3 regions of the Kitasatospora sp. NBC_00240 genome follow, and region 1 is predicted to be linked to each of the others. Evidence: riboswitches for the same ligand, from Rfam matches in the RefSeq annotation. Region 1 holds a riboswitch; each other region holds the start of a gene.
The links. A riboswitch is a leader RNA that binds a small molecule or an ion and turns the genes downstream of it on or off. The one in region 1 is predicted to bind cyclic di-AMP.
Positions count from the first base shown of each region.

Region 1 (3,269 bases):
CGATCCGCTTGCCGAGCCGCCCGGCCCGGGCGGACAGCGCCAGCATCAGCACGGTGATCGGCAGCAGGGCGAGCCCGGAGGTGAGCGGGGTGAAGCCGGACACCGTCTGGAGCTGCACCACCAGCAGGAAGAACACCCCGCTGAAGGCGGCGTACACGCAGAGGGTGACCAGGTTCACCGCGGTGAACAGGCGTGAGGAGAACAGCTCCAGCGGCAGCATCGGGGCCGGGGTGCGCCGCTCGACGGCGATGAACACCGCGCCGAGCAGCAGTCCGGCCGCGCCGGAGAGCCAGACCGCGGGGGAGAGCCCCTCACCGGCGGCCGTCAGCGCGTAGGTCGCCCCGCCGAGGGCGAGCGCGGCCAGCACCGCGCCCGCGATGTCGAAGCTGCCGGTGGCCTTCTCGTCCCGGCTCTCCGGTACGTGGCGCAGTGAGACGGCCAGGACCACGGCTGCCAGCGGCACGTTCAGCAGGAAGATCCACCGCCAGCCCGGGCCGTCCACCAGCCAGCCGCCCAGGAACGGGCCGACCGCCGCCGCGACCCCGCCCAGGCCGGACCAGAGGCCGACCGCGGCCGAGCGGTCGTCAGGGCGGAAGGTCGCCTGCAGCATCGCCAGCGACCCCGGGGTGAGCAGCGCGCCGCCGATGCCCTGCAGGGCGCGGGCCGCGATCAGCACCCCGACGTTCGGGGCGGCCGCGCAGAGGGCGGAGGCGGCGGCGAACCAGCAGACGCCGATCAGGAAGACCCGGCGCCGGCCGTACCGGTCGCCGAGCGCCCCGCCGAGCAGGATCAGCCCGGCCAGGGTCAGCAGATAGGCGTTCAGAGTCCATTGCAGGGCGGCCAACGAGGCGCCGAGGTCCTCGCCGATCCGCGGCAGGGCGACGTTGACGACGGTGCCGTCGAGCATCGCCATGCTGGATCCGAGCACCGTGGCCAGCACCACCCACCGGCCCTGCGGGGTACCGATCCTGAGCGTGCCGGCGTCGTCGGTTTCCACGGCTCGATCCTGCGCCCGGGGGGTCGACGTGACAAGGGTCACCGGCGGCGCGTCCGGGTGGTGGCTGAGCGTGTCCGGCGGTGGACGCAGGGCCGAAAATGTCGGCGCAGGGGGGTCGGGCGGTCGCTCAGCGCGATTGGATTGTGCACGTACTGCACAGTCGATCATTCGGAGAGTCACTGAATTCCCTGGGATTTTTGTGAATTTCCGGAGGTGAATGTGATCGACATTGATTTGCCCGGGTTGATGAGCTTTGCTTCAGCGACTGCCCGGCCAATGACCGGGTGGGCCCACCGGGTGGAACGCCTAGTCCTGCCGCTGCCCGGGGGCTTCGAACGAACTCTGCACGGCAGGAGTGGGGGACCCACAGGTAAGTCGCCGTCCCGGCAACCGGGACGGCTTGGGGTGAAGCCGCGCTTGCGGCCGGGCAACTCCAGCCCGAACCCGACAGCTCACCTCGCAGGCGTCGGAGAGGAAATACCCCATGCCCGCACAGGCAAAGCACCGTCGTAACCGTCTGCCCCGTCTCGCCCGGATCGGCATCGCCACCGGTGTGACCGGCGCGGTTCTCGCCCTTCCCCTGGTGACCGCCGTCAGCGCCTCGGCCCACGAGGTCCCGGCCGCCAAGTCGCAGTCCACCACCTGGACCGGTGCCACCAGCGCCGACGCCGTGGCCGTCAAGGCCGCCGCCGTCGAGGCTGCCCCCGCCGCGGCCCCGGCCGCCGCCGTCGACGAGACCTACAAGGTGGTCGGCGGTGACACCCTGTCGAAGATCGCCGCCGCGAAGAACGTCGACGGTGGGTGGCACGCTCTGTACGAGACCAACCGCTCCGTCGTCGGTGCCAACCCGAACCTGATCTACCCGGGCCAGCAGCTCGTGGTCGGCAAGGCCGCCGCCCAGGCGCCCGCCGCCGCCCCGGCCCCGAAGGCCGCCCCGGCCCCGAAGACCTCCTCCGACTCCGCGCCGGCCAAGAAGGCCACCCCGGCCCCGAAGGCCACTCAGGCGCCCAAGGCCGCCGAGGCCCCGAAGGCCACTCAGGCCCCCAAGCCGGTCGAGGCCCCCAAGCCCGCCGCCACCACCGCGCCGAAGCCGGCCACCACCCCGGCCCCGGCCGCGGCCGCCAGCACCTCCGGCTTCACCGCCCCGCTCGCCAACATCAAGCTCGGCACCGCCTACGGCGTGGCCGGCTCCATGTGGTCCAGCGGCCACCACACCGGTGCCGACTTCGTCGCCGCCACCGGCACCCCGCTGAAGGCCGTCGCGGCCGGCACCGTCGTCAAGGCGGGCCCGGGCGGCGCCTACGGCAACGAGGTCGAGATCAAGCTGGCGGACGGCAAGTACGCCCAGTACGCCCACCTCTCCTCGATCGGCGTCAAGGTCGGCCAGACCGTGACCGTCGGCCAGCAGATCGGTCTCTCCGGCGCGACCGGCAACGTGACCGGCCCGCACCTGCACTTCGAGATCCGCACCGGCTCGGAGTACGGCTCGGACATCGACCCGATCGCCTACCTCCGTGCGCACGGCGTCAGCATCTGACACCGGGTACGAACCCTCGCGGCCTGATGCGCCGCGGTAGTTGAACACCGGCCGGGCCGGCAGCGAACGCTCATCGCTGCGGGCCCGGCCAGTTCGCGTTTTCCTCGGGGGGGGGGGATTGTCGGCGGCCGCATTCTTCCCCGGTCGGGCCGGCGGGATTCCCCTCAGGCCGGCACGCTCTCCCGGTGCACCTGGTCGTCCTCGTACAACCGGGTCGCGATGGCCTCGACCGCGCGGTCGAGCCGGGCCCGGTCCGTGGGATCGGTGACGTCCCAGTCGTCCAGGTGCCGGTCGATCCAGTGCCGCCAGGCCTCGGCCAGGCGCTCGACCTCGCGCTCGCCCTGAGGGGTGAGCGCCAGCACACCGTGCTCGCTCCCGGCGAGGCCCGCGTGCACGGTCCGCTCGGCGGCGGGCCGGACGACCTCCTCCGGCATGTGGTGCGCGGCGGCGATGGCCGGGAGCGTCGCACCGCCCTGGAGCTTGGTGCGCCAGTAGATCTGACCGAGCATCCAGGCCTGGTCCGGGCCGACCGTGCTGCCGGAGTCGGCCAGCAGCTGCCGCCCGATCTCCGGGCGGCCCTTGGCCTTGCGCAGCAGGTTGGCCAGCGCGCGCTCCAGCTGCCGGTCGGCGTCCCCGCTGTCCGGCGCCCCGAAGGCCTCGCCCATGTCGGAGGCGCCGGCCCGGGCACTGTCGCGCAGCGGCACCTCCTTCAGGAACCAGGCCACCACGAATCCC
Region 1 covers NZ_JAPEMU010000001.1:7,781,121-7,784,389, forward strand. Annotated here, with positions in the region: gene OG689_RS33380 (MFS transporter) at 1-997, opposite strand, end outside; cyclic di-AMP (ydaO/yuaA leader) riboswitch at 1,301-1,478, shown strand; gene OG689_RS33385 (M23 family metallopeptidase) at 1,482-2,534, shown strand; gene OG689_RS33390 (MDR family MFS transporter) at 2,699-3,269, opposite strand, start outside.

Region 2 (3,269 bases), 190 kb from region 1:
CGGGGGCGGATCAGATGCGGCCCGCGAAGTCCGGCGCCCAGTTGGCGATGGTCTCGGTGCGGACCCCGGCGCTCGGGTTGGCGGCCTCGACGTAGCTGCCGTTGCCGGTGTAGATCGCGACGTGGTAGACGCCCGAGTCGCTGCCGTTGTTGGACCAGAACAGCAGGTCGCCCGGCTGCAGGCTGTCCAGCGAGACGTGGGTGCTGGCGGCGGCCTGGTCGGCGGCCACGCGCGGGATGGAGATCCCGGCCGCGCGGAAGGCCGCCTGGGTCAGGCCGGAGCAGTCCCAGCCACCGTTGCCGGTGCCGCCGTAGATGTACGCCTGGCCGACCTTCGACTGCGCGAAGGAGACCGCGGCGGCCATGCTGCCGGAGGCGGCGGGGGCCTGGGCGGTCGAGGCCTGGGCCGCCGGGGCGGCGGCTTCGGCGGCGGCCGGCTTGGCCGAGGTGGTCTTGGTGGCGGTGGCCGAGTCGGACTTGTTGAACCAGTCGAACTTCTTGGCCGAGTCCGAGCTGTCCGAGGACTTGGTGGCGGTCGCGTCGCCGCCGCCCAGGGCCAGGTGCTGGCCCGGGTAGATGGAGTCGGGGCCCTCGGTCAGGACGGACTTGTTGAGCTCGTACAGACGCTCCCAGCCACCCTGGACGTGGTTCTTGTCGGCGATGGCGGACAGCCAGTCGCCGGCGATCACGGTGTAGGTGCGGCGGTCGTCCTTGGACCACTTGCCCTGCTGCGACCAGGACTTGCTGCCGGACCAGGAGTCGGCGGAGCCCTTGGAGCTGTCGCTCTTGGCGGGGGCCTGCGCGGCCGGCGCGGCGGGCTTCGCCGGGGCGGCGGGGGCCGGGGTGGCGGGGGCCGGGGTGGCGGGCTTGGCGGCGGCCGGGGCGCCGGTGTCCACGGCGGCCGGGGTGCCGCCCTTGGTCAGGCCGGCCTGGATCGAGCAGACCGGCCAGGCGCCGGGGCCCTGCTCCGCGAGGACCTTCTCGGCGGTGGCGATCTGCTGGTCCTTGGTGGCGAGGTCGGCGCGCGAGGCGAACGCCGTACCGCCGAACGCGGCCCAGGTGCTGTTGGTGAACTGGAGGCCGCCGTAGAAGCCGTTGCCGGTGTTGATGCTCCAGTTGCCGCCGCTCTCGCACTGGGCGACCTTGTCCCAGGTGGCCACGGAGGCGGCGCTGGCGACACCGGAGGTGAGGCAGGGGATGGTGAGGCCGACGCCGGCCACGCCAACGGCGGCGATCACGCGACGGGTGCGGCTGGACAGACGGGTGCCGTTGGTGGGCAGCATGAAGATGTTCCTCTCCCACGCCTGCGAGGTGAGCTGTCGGATTCGGGCTGGAGTTGCCCGGCCGTGCTGAGCACGGCTTCACCCCTAGCCCCTGGACCGGTGCGAACCGGTCCGGGGCGACTTACCTGGGTCCCCCGCGCCTGCCGTGGTGCGTATTCGCGCTGCCAGCGCATCCGACGGCAGGCCTCGGCGTTGCGGATGAACTGGGTCCGTGTGACCACGAACGGGGAGCACGTTAAGCAGACTTAAGTTCAAACCGCAAACATGTGTGGCGCTCGTCACAGGACCCTGGATTCGTTGTGGCACACGGGTCGACATGATCAAAAATGCCCGATTTCAGGTAAATGCCGTGCCGTCGGAGAGTTCTGCCTGTCCTTCAGGGGATCCCCGGGCGACCTCACGGGTGCGACGGAGGGCACGGAACCACGGCGGCCGAAGGCCCGCAACCGGAGGGCGGGAGGCTCGCTCCCGTGACCAAAGTCCTTGCGGAGCAATCTGGTACAACGCGCGACAGTCCGGTGTAATCCGGCATTTGGGTACAGTCGGGCATTTGCTATCGAGGCGGGGCGAATCATTCGACGGGGGGCCTGGCCGGCTCGCCGTCGGTGCCGTGGTGGGTGTCGGCGGGGGTGGGGAGCTGACGTTCTTAATATCGGGCAATTTGGATCAAATAGGGCATATCTTGGCAATTCCTTCCCCGCGTCGGGAGGTGAGCCCCGGTCATGCCCTTCCGGGATGCCGGGGCCGGCCGGTCGCGCCGTACCCGCCCCGCACCTCGCCGGGGAGGCGGGCGCCGGCCAGGGTGCCGGAGTGGCGACCTCCGAGCGCCGGGCAACGGCCCGCGGACGGTCCGCCCCGCCCCCGTCGTGAGATTCCCCCGGGCGGCGCGGGGGTGCGGGCCGGGGAGTGCCGGCTCCGGGGTGGCACCGCCCTCACGTCCCGGGCACCCGGATCGGGGCCAGGCCCGGCGTCGGACCTGCCGTCACCGTCCGGCCTGCGCACCGGAGGACGGGCAGGTGCCCTCCCGTCAGGATGTGGTCCGCGCGTCGGATTGCCGGCGGAGCCACCGTCACCCGGCAGGAGCGGCCGGCCGGGACTTCGTCCGTCCCCGGACCGTCGTCGGAGGGGGCGTCATCTTCCGAGGCGGCCTCAGCCGCCGCACCCGGGCGGCCGTCTGCCGCGGCGACGCTCCCGGGTTCGCCGTGCCCTGCTTGCCCTGCCGACCGAGCCCTGCGGCGCGCGTCGCGGACGAAACCGGTGCGCGAAGTGCGGCCCGCCGTCGGACCCGCCCCCGACGGGCGACGGACGGCCTCCGGTCAGGCGCCGAGGAGTGGCCGTGCGCCTGCTCGGCGGAAGCGCGGACCGGTGTTCCTCGGCGGGTGTCGGGGTGCCGTTCGGGGCCTCCCGATCGACCCGCCGCGCCGCCCGTTGCCGCCCGCACGCCCTCGCTCCACCCCGCTGCTTCCGGGCCGTCACACGTCCGGGCCTGACCTGCGCTCAGGCCGGTCCTGGGATCGGACCGTTGCCGCCCCCGGGCGCGATGCGGGCCCCGGTCCTGAGGCGCCCTGCCCCGCCCCCGAGGTAGCCGGCGCCCGCCCGGTGCCCGGTGGGCGGGTTCGGACCCCGGGAACGCCGCAGGGGCCCCGGACGGATCCGGGGCCCCTGCGGGCGGTCGTCACGGCGCGGAGGTCACTCCGCGGCCTGCTCGTGCTCCGGCTCCTGCTCCCGGGCCTGCTCCAGCTGGGCCAGGGCGACCTCAAGGGCGGAGAGGTAGGTGGAGGCGACCAGCTGGCCGACCGTCGGGTAGGCGCCGAGCGGGGCCGCGCTGGGGCAGCCGGTCTCCTCCGCGGCGGTGGCGAGCAGCTCGGGGTCGGCCTCCGGGCCGATCACGAGCGGCGCCAGCGCGGGACGCTGCGAGCCGGTGGCGCGCAGGTGGTCGACGGCCGCGGCCACCGAGCCGGGCACGTCCAGGGCGGCGGAGACGACG
Region 2 covers NZ_JAPEMU010000001.1:7,592,354-7,595,622, forward strand. Annotated here, with positions in the region: gene OG689_RS32575 (transglycosylase family protein) at 11-1,282, opposite strand; cyclic di-AMP (ydaO/yuaA leader) riboswitch at 1,288-1,484, opposite strand; gene OG689_RS32585 (hypothetical protein) at 2,972-3,269, opposite strand, start outside.
Region 2: another riboswitch for cyclic di-AMP. It lies ahead of OG689_RS32575 (transglycosylase family protein); the one in region 1 lies ahead of OG689_RS33385 (M23 family metallopeptidase).

Region 3 (3,269 bases), 3.6 Mb from region 1:
ACCTTGTCGCCGAGCTTGACGGTCATGGCCTTCCAGCCGTCCCAGTCCTGCTCGTCCAGCGGGTCCTCGATGGAGACCAGCGGGTACGAGGCGACCAGCTCGGCGTAGTAGTCGATGAGCTCGGCCGAGGAGAGGCCCTTGCCCTCGAACTGGTAGGCGCCGTCCTTGTAGAACTCGGAGGCGGCGACGTCCAGCGCCAGGGCGACGTCCTTGCCGGGCACGTAGCCGGCCTTCTTGATGGCCTCGACGATGAGGTCGAGCGCCTCGCGGTTGCTGTCCAGGTTGGGGGCGAAGCCGCCCTCGTCGCCCAGACCGGTGGAGAGGCCGCGCTCCTTCAGCACGCCCTTGAGCGTGTGGTAGACCTCGACGCCCCAGCGCACGGCCTCGGAGAAGGACTCCGCGCCGATCGGAGCGATCATGAACTCCTGGATGTCGACGTTGGAGTCCGCGTGCGAGCCACCGTTGAGGATGTTCATCATCGGGACGGGCAGGACGTGCGCGTTCGGGCCGCCGAGGTAGCGGAACAGCGGCAGGTCCGAGGCCTCGGAGGCGGCGTGGGCCACGGCGAGCGAGACGCCGAGGATGGCGTTGGCGCCGAGCGAGGACTTGTCGGGGGTGGCGTCCAGGTCGAGCATGGCCTGGTCGATCAGGCGCTGCTCGGTGGCGTCGTAGCCGACGAGCTCCGGGCCGATCTGCTCGATGACGGCCAGGACGGCCTTCTCCACGCCCTTGCCGAAGTAGCGGTTCTTGTCGCCGTCGCGCAGCTCAAGTGCCTCGAAGGCACCGGTGGAGGCGCCGGACGGGACAGCGGCACGGCCGGTGCTGCCGTCGTCGAGGCCGACCTCGACCTCGACCGTGGGGTTGCCACGCGAGTCGAGAATCTCACGGGCTACGACGACATCAATGGACGGCACGAGGCATCTCCTAGCGGAAGCAGGTATCCGCGGACCGTTGTGGAGTCCTGCGGACGATTGCGGAGTCGTTACGACCAGAGCCTAACCGCACGGGCTCTCCCGGCCACGTCGGCCTGGGTCCCGTCTCAGCGTGTGGCCGGGCTACCCACCGGTAGTTCACCTGGATGCCCCACGGGATGCACCCAGAGCGGGGCGAAAGCGGGCGAAGGGGGCCGCACCGGACGGCACGACCCCGCGCGCCGTGCTCAGCCGAGGTTCAGGACCTGGCCCGGCAGGATGAGGTTCGGGTCGCCGCCCACCACGGAGCGGTTGCCGTCGTACAGCGCGCCCCAGCCGCCGGCCACGTCCTGGCTGCCGGCGATCCCGCCCAGGGTGTCGCCGGGCTGCACGGTGTAGGCCCGCCCGGTCGTCGCGGCGGCGGGGGTGACCTGCGCGGCCGGTGCGGCGGGCTCGGCCGTGGGGGCGGTGCGGGTCTCGGACGCGTCGTCGCCCGCGTGGCGCTCGTAGACGTTCTGGTGGCTCGTCCAGTGCCAGCCGCCGTCGACCTGGTACCAGAAGACCTTGTTGGCGGCGTCCCAGCCGGTGCGGCCGGAGAAGTCCGGGTCCTGGGCCTCGCCGCGACCGGACGAGGCGCCCTGGTCGTCCGTCGAGACCTTCGCCCGGGTGGCCCGGGCCGGCTTCGACTGCGCCGGCTTGGCGGGCTTGGCGGTGGTGGGGGCGGGCTGCGCGCTCCTGGTGCCGGTGTCCTGCGAGGCGCTCTGCGGGGCGGCGTCCGCGGTGTCGACCTGGGCGGAGGCGCCGCCCTTCGTCAGGCCGGCCTTGACCGAGCAGACCGGCCAGGCGCCCGGGCCCTGCGAGGAGAGGACCTTCTCCGCGACGGCGATCTGCTGACCCTTGCTGGCCTTGTGCGCCTGCGGGGCGTACTGGCCGCCGCCGAAGGCCTTCCAGGTGCTCTGGCTGAACTGGAGTCCGCCGTAGTACCCGTTGCCGGTGTTGATGCTCCAGTTCCCGCCGCTCTCGCACTGGGCGACCTTGTCCCAGACGGACACGGGGGCCGCGTGGGCGCCGGTGGCGGCGAGGAGCGGCATCGCGAGCCCGACGCCGGCGACGCCGGCCACGGCGATGGCCTTCTCGGTCTGGGTACGACGACGGTGACGACCGTTACCAACGAACAGCATGGACAAGTCCCTCTCCGCACGCCTGCGAGGTGAGCTGTCGGGTTCGGACCGGGAGGTGGCCCGGCCGCCTCGGGCGGAATCCTTCTTCCACCTGATGCGGCTTCACCCCAAGCCGTGGGGAACGGCAGAAAATCCTGGGTCCCCCGCCCCTGCCCAAGGGTCTGGTCGGTTTCCCGGCAGCGCGGCGGGCAGGACTCGGCGTTCCGCGCACGGGTGTTCGCAGCTGCGAACACCAGGGAGAGTAGACAGATCCTCACATCAATCACAAGCTCATATCGCATACATCACACGGAAATTACGACAGTCGGCGGATCGTTTACAAACCACGCCTAAATGTCCGCATTGATGCATGTTCTGAGCGCCCGTGAGCGAGTCTGTCCGACACGCCGTCAGCGTGACCGGGCCGGTCAGAGCGCCTTCGCCGGGGTGAATTCGACCGGGAGTTCACGAAGTCCACGCATGATCAGCCCACCGCGCCAGCGAAGTTCCTCCGGTTCCGCCGCAAGCCGCAGATCAGGCAGCCTGGTGAGCAGCGTGGCCAGTGCGGCCTGGCCCTCCAGCCGGGCCAGCGGCGCGCCGATGCAGTAGTGGATCCCGTGGCCGAAACCGAGGTGCGGATTGTCCTTGCGGGCGATGTCGAGGGTGTTCTCGTCCGCGAAACGTGCCGGATCGCGGTCCGCCGCCGCCAGCACCACCAGGACCGGGTCGCCGACCGGGATGTCCACCCCGCCGATGGTCAGCGGACGGGTCGCGAACCGCCAGGTGGCCAGCTCCACCGGGCCGTCGTAACGCAGCAGTTCCTCCACCGCGGTGGCCAGCAGCGCGCTCTCCCCCGCCGCCACCGAGTCCTGCAGCAGCGCGCGCTGCTCGGGGTGGCGCAGCAGCGCGTAGAAGCCGTTGCCGATCAGGTTGACGGTGGTCTCGAAGCCCGCGAACAGCAGGATGAAGGCCATCGCGGCGGCCTCGTTCTCGGTGAGGTGCTCCCCGTGGTCACCGGCCCGGATCAACCCGGAGATCAGGTCGTCGCCCAGGTCGGCCCGCTTGCGGTGGATCAGCTCCAGCAGGTAGGACCGCATCTTCTTCACCGCGCGGGCCACCCCGCCGCGCGGGCCGCCGCCGTGCCGGATCATCATGCCCGCCCAGTCCCGGAAGTCGTCCTGGTCCTCGGGCGGGACGC
Region 3 covers NZ_JAPEMU010000001.1:4,174,247-4,177,515, forward strand. Annotated here, with positions in the region: gene eno (phosphopyruvate hydratase) at 1-914, opposite strand, end outside; gene OG689_RS44820 (transglycosylase family protein) at 1,160-2,092, opposite strand; cyclic di-AMP (ydaO/yuaA leader) riboswitch at 2,098-2,269, opposite strand; gene OG689_RS17580 (cytochrome P450) at 2,500-3,269, opposite strand, start outside.
Region 3: another riboswitch for cyclic di-AMP. It lies ahead of OG689_RS44820 (transglycosylase family protein); the one in region 1 lies ahead of OG689_RS33385 (M23 family metallopeptidase).